Linked DNA regions of Cycloclasticus pugetii PS-1. The protein of the gene in region 2 binds, or shares a complex with, the protein of the main gene of each other region. Links are inferred from orthologs where the notes say so. Each region holds a gene or a part of one and is shown on either strand. Other genes may lie near its edges.

Region 1 (2,961 bases), 620 kb from region 2 along the record:
GCCACTATTTTAGATAATGTTACTGCTGACATGCGTGCCTATCACGAGGAGTCTTTTGGTCCGGTTATTTCTATTATTCGCGTTAAAGACGATGAACAAGCACTGTTTGTTGCAAATGATACGGAATACGGTTTATCGGCCTCTGTCTTCAGCCGCGACTTCCCAAGAGCGATGAAAATGGCAAAACATATTGAATCGGGCATTTGTCACATTAACAGCGCAACTGTTAATGGCGAAGCTCAAGCGCCGTACGGCGGTACTAAAGCAACCGGTTATGGACGCTTCGATGGCCGCGCAGTGATTGATGAGTTTACCGAATTACGCTGGGTCACAGTTGCACCAAACCACGTGCACTACCCATTTTAAATTAATAGCTATTCCCCCAGCTTATTGAACATAAGCTGGGGCGTTTTAAGGCTAAACTTTATCTAATTTCGCATAGGCAAGCATTAGCCATTTACTACCCGCTGGAGAAAAATTAACCTGCACTCGCGCCTGCGCACCACTGCCTTCAATATTCAGCACCACACCTTCGCCGAATTTTGCATGCACGACATGCTCGCCCATTTTAAAACCAACGGCTGATTCATCACTAAAACTAGCTTGTTGATTGCTTACTACGGGGCGTGTTACACGAGTGCCTAAACGAACCTCCTGCATTAACTCTGCAGGAATTTCCCTAATGAAACGAGACGGCATCGGATAGCTTTCTTGCCCATGTAAACGACGCGATTCTGCAGAGGTCAAATACAACTTCTCCTTTGCTCGTGTAATACCAACATAGGCTAGCCGTCGCTCTTCTTCTAGTTTCGCTGCATCATCAACCGAGCGCTGACTAGGAAACAAGCCTTCTTCCATACCAACCATAAAGACCAGTGGAAACTCCAAGCCTTTTGCCGAATGCAGGGTCATCAATTGAACGCAGTCTTCAAATTTATCACCTTGAGCTTCACCAGCCTCTAAAGCAGCATGGGCTAAGAATGAGTCTAACTCACTCAACTCTTCAGCTTCATCAGCCTCATAGGCAAATTGACGCGCTGCATTGCTAAGCTCTTCTAAGTTTTCTACTCGTGCTTCGCCCTTCTCGCCTTTTTCTTTTTTATGATGTTCAATCAAACCAGAACGGCTAATTACCTGTTCAACTTTTTCATGTAAGCTCATCGATGCCATATCAACAACCAGTTGACGAATCAAGGCTAAAAAGCCCGTCAATGCATTTAATGCTCGACCAGTTAACGCCGCTTCCTCACATAACTCATTTGCTGCCTGCCAAAGGCTTATGCTTTTCCCACGAGCTTGCTCACGAATAATATCTAGCGTACGCGTACCTAGCCCACGTGTTGGCGTATTAACAATGCGCTCAAATGCCGCATCATTATCGTGATGGGTCGCCAGTTGCATATAGGCTAATGCATTTTTAATTTCTAACCGTTCGAAGAAACGATAACCACCATACACACGGTAAGGAATACCGGCAGCCATTAGATACTCTTCAAATAAGCGCGACTGAGCATTGGAGCGATATAAAATAGCGGCTTCTTCACGACTGTGCCCATTCGTCACCCAGTCTTTAATTCTATCAACAACAAAGCGCGCTTCATCCTGATCGTTATAGCCCGAATACAAAGAGATTAACTCGCCTTCCTCACCATCGGTCCATAACTCTTTACCCATCCGCCCATCGTTATTAACAATAATGGCATTGGCTGCTTTTAGGATGGTACTGGTGGAACGGTAATTTTGCTCTAAACGCACCACCTTATGTTCAGCATAATCTTTTTGAAAACGATGAATATTCTCAATCTTTGCACCACGCCAACCATAAATAGATTGATCGTCATCACCCACTACATATAAGTTTTCAGATTCTTCTGTGAGTAGCCGTAACCAAGCATATTGAATGGTATTGGTATCTTGAAACTCATCGACTAACACATGTTTAAAACGCTGCTGATAATGCGCTCTTACCGCATCGTTATCACGTAATAGCTCATGTGCTCTAAGTAATAATTCAGCAAAATCGACCAGCCCAGAGCGCTGACAAACTTGTTCATATTCTGCATAAATCTCTAACATTTTTTGCTCAAAATGATCACTCGACGGCGCAATATGTTTCGCTCGTTTACCTTCGTCTTTTTGTGCATTGATAAACCATTGGACTTGGCGAGGTGGCCAGCGTGAATCATCCACATTCATTGATTTAAGCAAACGCTTAATCATCCGAAATTGATCATCTGAATCTAGCACCTGAAACGCATCGGGTAAGCCCAGTTCTTGAGCATGCATTCTTAATAAACGATGGGCGATCCCATGAAAGGTGCCAATCCACATGCCACCAACCGGTGTTTTTAGCATCGATTGCACACGCTCACGCATTTCACCTGCCGCTTTATTAGTAAACGTTACCGCCAAAATACTATACGGCGAAACACCTTCAACCTGCATCAGCCAGGCAACTCGATGCACCAGCACACGCGTTTTACCACTGCCTGCCCCTGCTAAAATAAGTGCGGCCTTTTCTGGGCCACTCACTGCATCTCGCTGAGCATCGTTAAGCCCATCTAATATATGTGTAATATCCATGTGAATATTTTATACTGACCCGACACCAGTTTCATTGAAACAGACAAAAAATAACAACCTTTCATAAACCAATGCCCCGTTCGTTATTTAAGTTGCCTCGACTGACAAATGACAGCAAAAACTTTGGAATAAACAAATGGACGACATCAGCGCTAAAGAAACCACAACCATAAAGCATTACGAACATAATGCAGACGCTTTTTGGAGTGGCACAAAAGATCATGATGTTTCGCAAAACATTAAGGCCTTCTTAGCCGCCCTTCCAAAAGACAAAACCCTTAATATCCTTGATTTTGGCTGTGGTCCCGGCAGAGATTTAAAACACTTTAAATCCTTAGGGCACGTTCCAATAGGCCTAGATGGCTCGCCAACCTTTTG
Region 2 (5,229 bases):
AGGAATTGATCAGGTCGCGTATCTTACGAAACGCGGCTGTTTTGGTCAATAGCTAATAAGCTTTAAAACACATTTAATTGTCGTTTAGTAACTTCGCTATTCGATCCATGGCGTTTACTAGGTTATCCATGCTGGTTGCAATGGATATACGCATGTGACCATTAAGCCCAAAAGCTGAGCCTGGAACAAGTGCGACGCCTGCTTTTTCAAGAATATATTCAGCTAAGTCTACATCGTTGTCGATGCTGTCCATGCGATTCAGTATGGCGTTGAAGTCAGGGAAGCAGTAAAACGTTCCGTCAGATGGAATGCAGCTGATGCCATTTATTTGGTTCAGTTGTTCTACAACATAATCGTGGCGTTCTTTAAAGGCCACTAGCATTTCACCGATGCAAGATTGATCTCCTTCTAGTGCTGCTTGCGCAGCGTATTGTGAGATAGATGTTGGGTTTGATGTGCTTTGCGACTGAATCTTCTTCATCGCTTTCATCAGCTTGCTAGGGCCTGCTGCGTAACCAATGCGCCAACCAGTCATGGAGTAGGCTTTTGATACACCATTAAGCACAATAGTTTGGTCGTATAGTGCTGGGCACGCCATAACGATGTTGCTGAAAGGCTCGTCAGTCCAAAGAATGTGTTCGTACATATCGTCGGTCGCGATGAGGATATGTGGGTGTTTGACCAACACATCGCCCAGTGCTGCTAATTCGTCATTGGTATAGGCTTTACCACTTGGGTTTGATGGGCTGTTGATCACTACAAGTTTGGTTTTTTCGGTGATGGCAGCCTCAAGCTGTTCAGGGGTAATTTTAAAAGCTTGATCTTGGCCTGCTTGAACGATAACCGGTACGCCACCTGCCAATAAACTCATATCAGGGTACGACACCCAATACGGTGCAGGAATAATAACTTCATCGCCATCGTCTAATAAGGCTTGAGCTAAGTTGAAAAAACTTTGCTTGCCGCCGCATGAGACAAGAATTTGGTCGGCTTGATAATCAAGACCATTGTCGCGTTTTAATTTATTGATAATGGCATCTTTAAGTTCAACCGTGCCATCAACGGCTGTGTATTTGGTTTTACCTGCATTAATAGCGTCTTTAGCGGCTTGTTTGATATGCTCTGGTGTATCAAAGTCAGGCTCGCCTGCGCCTAGGCCGATGATGTCTTGTCCGGCTGCGCGTAAGGAAGCCGCTCTTGCTGTTACAGCAAGTGTTGGAGAAGGTTTTATGCGTTGTACGCGTTGTGACAGTTTAATGCTCATTTGTTATAGCCTCTATGAATAAAATTCAGCTTAAATGGGGTGTTGACAGCTTTTTTAGAATAAAATTAAGTATTTGGTCCCCTAAAGACAGTATTCTACTAGATGCTGCGTTCCCAGATAATCCCTATGAATAAAAAATTCGAAATTCACTCATCTTTTAAACCAGCAGGCGATCAACCAAAGGCGATTAAAGCGCTGGTTGAGGGAGTTAATCATGGCGAAGCGAATCAAACCTTATTAGGGGTAACAGGCTCAGGTAAAACTTTTACGATGGTGCATACCATCGCAGAGCTGCAACGGCCTGCTTTGGTGTTGGTGCATAATAAAACGCTGGCCGCGCAGTTGTATGGCGAGCTTAAAGAGTTTTTACCCGATAATGCGGTTGAATATTTTGTGTCGTATTACGATTACTATCAGCCAGAAGCCTATATGCCGGCATCAGATACCTTTATAGATAAAGATGCGTCATTAAATGAGCACATTCAGCAAATGCGCTTGTCTGCGACTAAAGCACTGATGGAACGCAAGGATGCGGTGATTGTTGCGAGTGTTTCTTGTATATATGGCTTAGGTGATCCGGAACTATATTTTAGTATGATTTTGCATTTATCTCGTGGTGAGCGGGTGAGTCAGCGCGAGATTATTCGTCAGTTAACAGACATGCAATACAAGCGTAATGATGTTGAATTACTTCGTGCAACGTATCGAGTAAGAGGGGATGTGATTGATATATTTCCTGCCGAGTCAGACCAAGATGCGCTGCGTGTGGAATTGTTTGATGATGAAATTGAGCGTTTGTCGTTGTTTGATCCATTAACCGGTGAAATTATCCAACGCATACCGCGTTACACGATTTTCCCTATTTCTCATTATGTAACCCCGCGCGAAACCATTTTAGAAGCGATAGAAAAAATAAAATCTGAATTGGCAATTCGCTTAGAACAGTTACGTTCGTTAAATAAACTGGTTGAGGCGCAACGGTTAGAAGAACGTACAAAGTTTGATTTGGAAATGATGCGTGAAATTGGCTACTGTTCGGGGATTGAAAATTACTCACGTTATCTATCCGGTAGAAAGCCTAATGAGGCGCCGCCCACGTTATTTGATTATTTACCAGATAATGCCTTGCTCTTTATTGATGAGTCGCACGTGACAGTGCCGCAAGTAGGGGCGATGTATAAAGGTGATCGTTCAAGAAAAGAAACGTTGGTTGAATATGGCTTCCGTTTGCCATCTGCGTTAGATAATCGGCCGATGCGCTTTGAAGAGTTTGAAGCGAAAGCACCTCAAACGATTTATATTTCAGCGACACCTGCTAAGTATGAAATCGAGCGCTCGGGGGCGGTGGTGGAGCAAGTTGTTAGGCCAACAGGCTTACTTGACCCGATTATTGAAGTAAGGCCGGCCACAACACAAGTGGATGATCTGTTGTCAGAAATTAAGAAACGAGTGGCAGTTGAAGAGCGTGTATTGGTTACAACGCTAACAAAACGAATGTCTGAAGATTTAACCGATTACTTAATGGAGCACGGGGTAAAGGTTCGCTATCTGCATTCTGATATTGAAACGGTTGAACGGGTAGAAATTATTCGTGATCTTCGTTTGGGTATATTTGATGTGTTAATTGGTATTAACTTATTACGTGAAGGCTTGGATATTCCAGAAGTGTCCTTAGTGGCTATTTTAGATGCAGACAAAGAGGGGTTTTTGCGATCTGAGGTGTCTATGATTCAAACAATAGGGCGTGCGGCAAGGAATGTAAAAGGAAAAAGTATTTTATATGCCGATAAAATAACACGGTCAATGCAACGGGCGATGGATGAGACCAGTCGTCGTAGGGAAACTCAGCAGGCGTTTAATGAAAAGCACGGAATTAGCCCAACCGGAATCATTAAAAAGGTCACCGATATCATGGAAGGGACGGCCCGATCTCAGCGAAGTACAATGAAAAAAGTAGCTGATGAAGCGGCAAAATATCAAGCTTTATCACCAGCTCAAATGGCAAAAAAAATAAAAGAATTAGAAGCGAAAATGTATCAACATTCACGAGATTTAGAGTTTGAAGAAGCCGCTAAAGTACGTGATGAGGTGAATGAGTTACAAAATCAGATGGTTTTGAATAGCTAGCATTGGCAAATTAAATAAACTGATAGCTTCACTAACGAGGCAACATTCAGTACAATGCGCGGTCTTAAGAAAATTGGCTTGCAGGCGCGTAGCTCAGTTGGTTAGAGCGCATCCTTGACATGGATGAGGTCGGTGGTTCGAATCCACTCGTGCCTACCAATTTTTAACACCAAATTCAAACATCAAAACACAAAGGTTCTAACGTGCCAGTTATTACATTACCGGATGGAAGTCAGCGCGAATTTTCACAAGCAGTTAGCGTGCTGGACGTGGCCGCTGATATTGGCGCAGGCTTGGCAAAAGCAACCTTAGCAGGGAAGGTGAATGATGTATTAGTTGATGGTTCTTATTTAATAGAGCAAGACTCAACGCTAGCGATTGTGACAGCAAGAGATGAAGACGGTCTTGAAGTTATTCGCCATTCAACCGCACATTTATTAGCACAAGCAGTTAAGCAGCTGTTCCCATCGGCTCAAGTCACCATAGGCCCGGTTATTGATAATGGTTTTTTCTATGATTTTGCATTTGAGCGTTCGTTTACGCCAGATGACCTTGAAAAAATTGAAAAGAAAATGTCAGAACTGGCAGAGCAATCTATACCGGTTGAGCGTTTTGAGCTGTCTCGTGATGATGCGGTAACGTTTTTTAGAGATAAAAACGAGGAATACAAAGCACAAATTATTGAAAGCATTCCGCAAGATGAAGTGTTGTCACTTTATAAACAAGGTGATTTCACTGATTTATGTAGAGGGCCGCATGTACCAAATACTGGTAGTTTAAAAGCGTTTAAACTAACTAAACTGGCTGGTGCGTATTGGCGTGGTGATTCTAATAATGAAATGCTTCAGCGAGTATATGGCACGGCTTGGGGCGATAAAAAGGCGCTGAAAAAGTACCTGCATAGAATAGAAGAAGCTGAAAAGCGTGATCATCGTAAGATTTCTAAATCACTGGATTTGTTTCATATTCAAGAAGAAGCACCAGGGATGATTTTTTGGCACGATGCAGGCTTAAGTGTTTATAGAACAATTGAGCAATATATTCGTTCTAAACTACAAGACAATAATTACGTAGAGGTACGTACACCGCAATTAGTGGATAAGTCATTGTGGGAAAAATCAGGTCACTGGGAAAAATTCCGTGATGATATGTTTACCGTAGACTCGGATAACCACGAGTATGCTGTTAAACCAATGAATTGCCCATGTCATGTGCAAATATATAACCAAGGCTTAAAAAGCTACCGTGACTTGCCCTTAAGAATGGCCGAGTTTGGTTCGTGTCATCGTAATGAGCCATCAGGTACCTTACATGGGCTGATGCGTTTGCGTAACTTTATTCAAGATGATGCGCATATCTTCTGTACAGAAGATCAAGTTCAATCAGAGGTGTCTGATTTTATTGACCTGTTGTTTGAAGTGTATGCAGATTTTGGTTTTACCGACATTCTTATCAAGCTGTCTACACGACCTGAAAAAAGAGTAGGCTCTGATGAGGTTTGGGATAAGTCTGAAAAAGCTTTAGAAGAGGCCTTAAATGCAAAAGGCTTAGACTGGGAATTGCAACCGGGTGAGGGTGCCTTCTATGGGCCTAAAATTGAGTTCTCACTGAAAGACTGCTTAGATCGTGTTTGGCAATGTGGCACCATCCAAGTGGATTTTTCAATGCCGGGTCGTTTAGATGCGCAATTTATTGCAGAGGATGGTTCAAGACAATCACCGGTTATGTTGCACAGAGCGATTTTGGGTTCTTTGGAGCGTTTTATTGGCATTTTAATAGAAGAATATGCGGGTAAATTTCCTGTGTGGTTGGCACCGACCCAAGTCGTTTTAATGTCA

Evidence for each region.
Region 1: the proteins of uvrB (region 2) and uvrD are in contact, whole or in part, in a crystal structure (PDB 7EGT), measured with the Thermus thermophilus proteins. The link is inferred for Cycloclasticus pugetii PS-1 from one-to-one orthologs. Residues at the interface, in WP_096411307.1 of Thermus thermophilus: Glu23, Leu25, Arg26, Asp27, Gly28, Glu29, Arg30, Phe31, Arg55, Glu326, Asp327, Phe328, Glu379, Ser382, Gln383, His398, Gly400, Arg401; in WP_096412145.1 of Thermus thermophilus: His654, Arg656, Phe657, Gln666, Asp668, Glu669, Lys680, Arg681, Leu682, Ser683, Lys685, Tyr686, Ala687.

What each region holds. Positions count from the first base shown.
Region 1 is NZ_ARVU01000001.1:182,275-185,235, reverse strand. It holds uvrD (DNA helicase II), read right to left. Parts: upstream 2,584-2,961; coding sequence 418-2,583; downstream 1-417. Other genes in the region: CYCPU_RS0100915 (class I SAM-dependent methyltransferase), read left to right, coding at 2,720-2,961; CYCPU_RS0100925 (aldehyde dehydrogenase), read left to right, coding at 1-366. UniProt on the Escherichia coli protein: A helicase with DNA-dependent ATPase activity. Unwinds DNA duplexes with 3'-5' polarity. Translocates on single-stranded DNA with 3'-5' polarity. Initiates unwinding more efficiently from a nicked substrate than double-stranded DNA.
Region 2 is NZ_ARVU01000001.1:801,174-806,402, forward strand. The notes cover bases 894-3,890. They hold uvrB (excinuclease ABC subunit UvrB), read left to right. Parts: upstream 894-1,390; coding sequence 1,391-3,391; downstream 3,392-3,890. Other genes in these bases: CYCPU_RS0103905 (pyridoxal phosphate-dependent aminotransferase), read right to left, coding at 894-1,264; thrS (threonine--tRNA ligase), read left to right, coding at 3,595-3,890. In the rest of the region: more of CYCPU_RS0103905, read right to left, coding at 74-893; more of thrS, read left to right, coding at 3,891-5,229. UniProt on the Escherichia coli protein: The UvrABC repair system catalyzes the recognition and processing of DNA lesions. A damage recognition complex composed of 2 UvrA and 2 UvrB subunits scans DNA for abnormalities.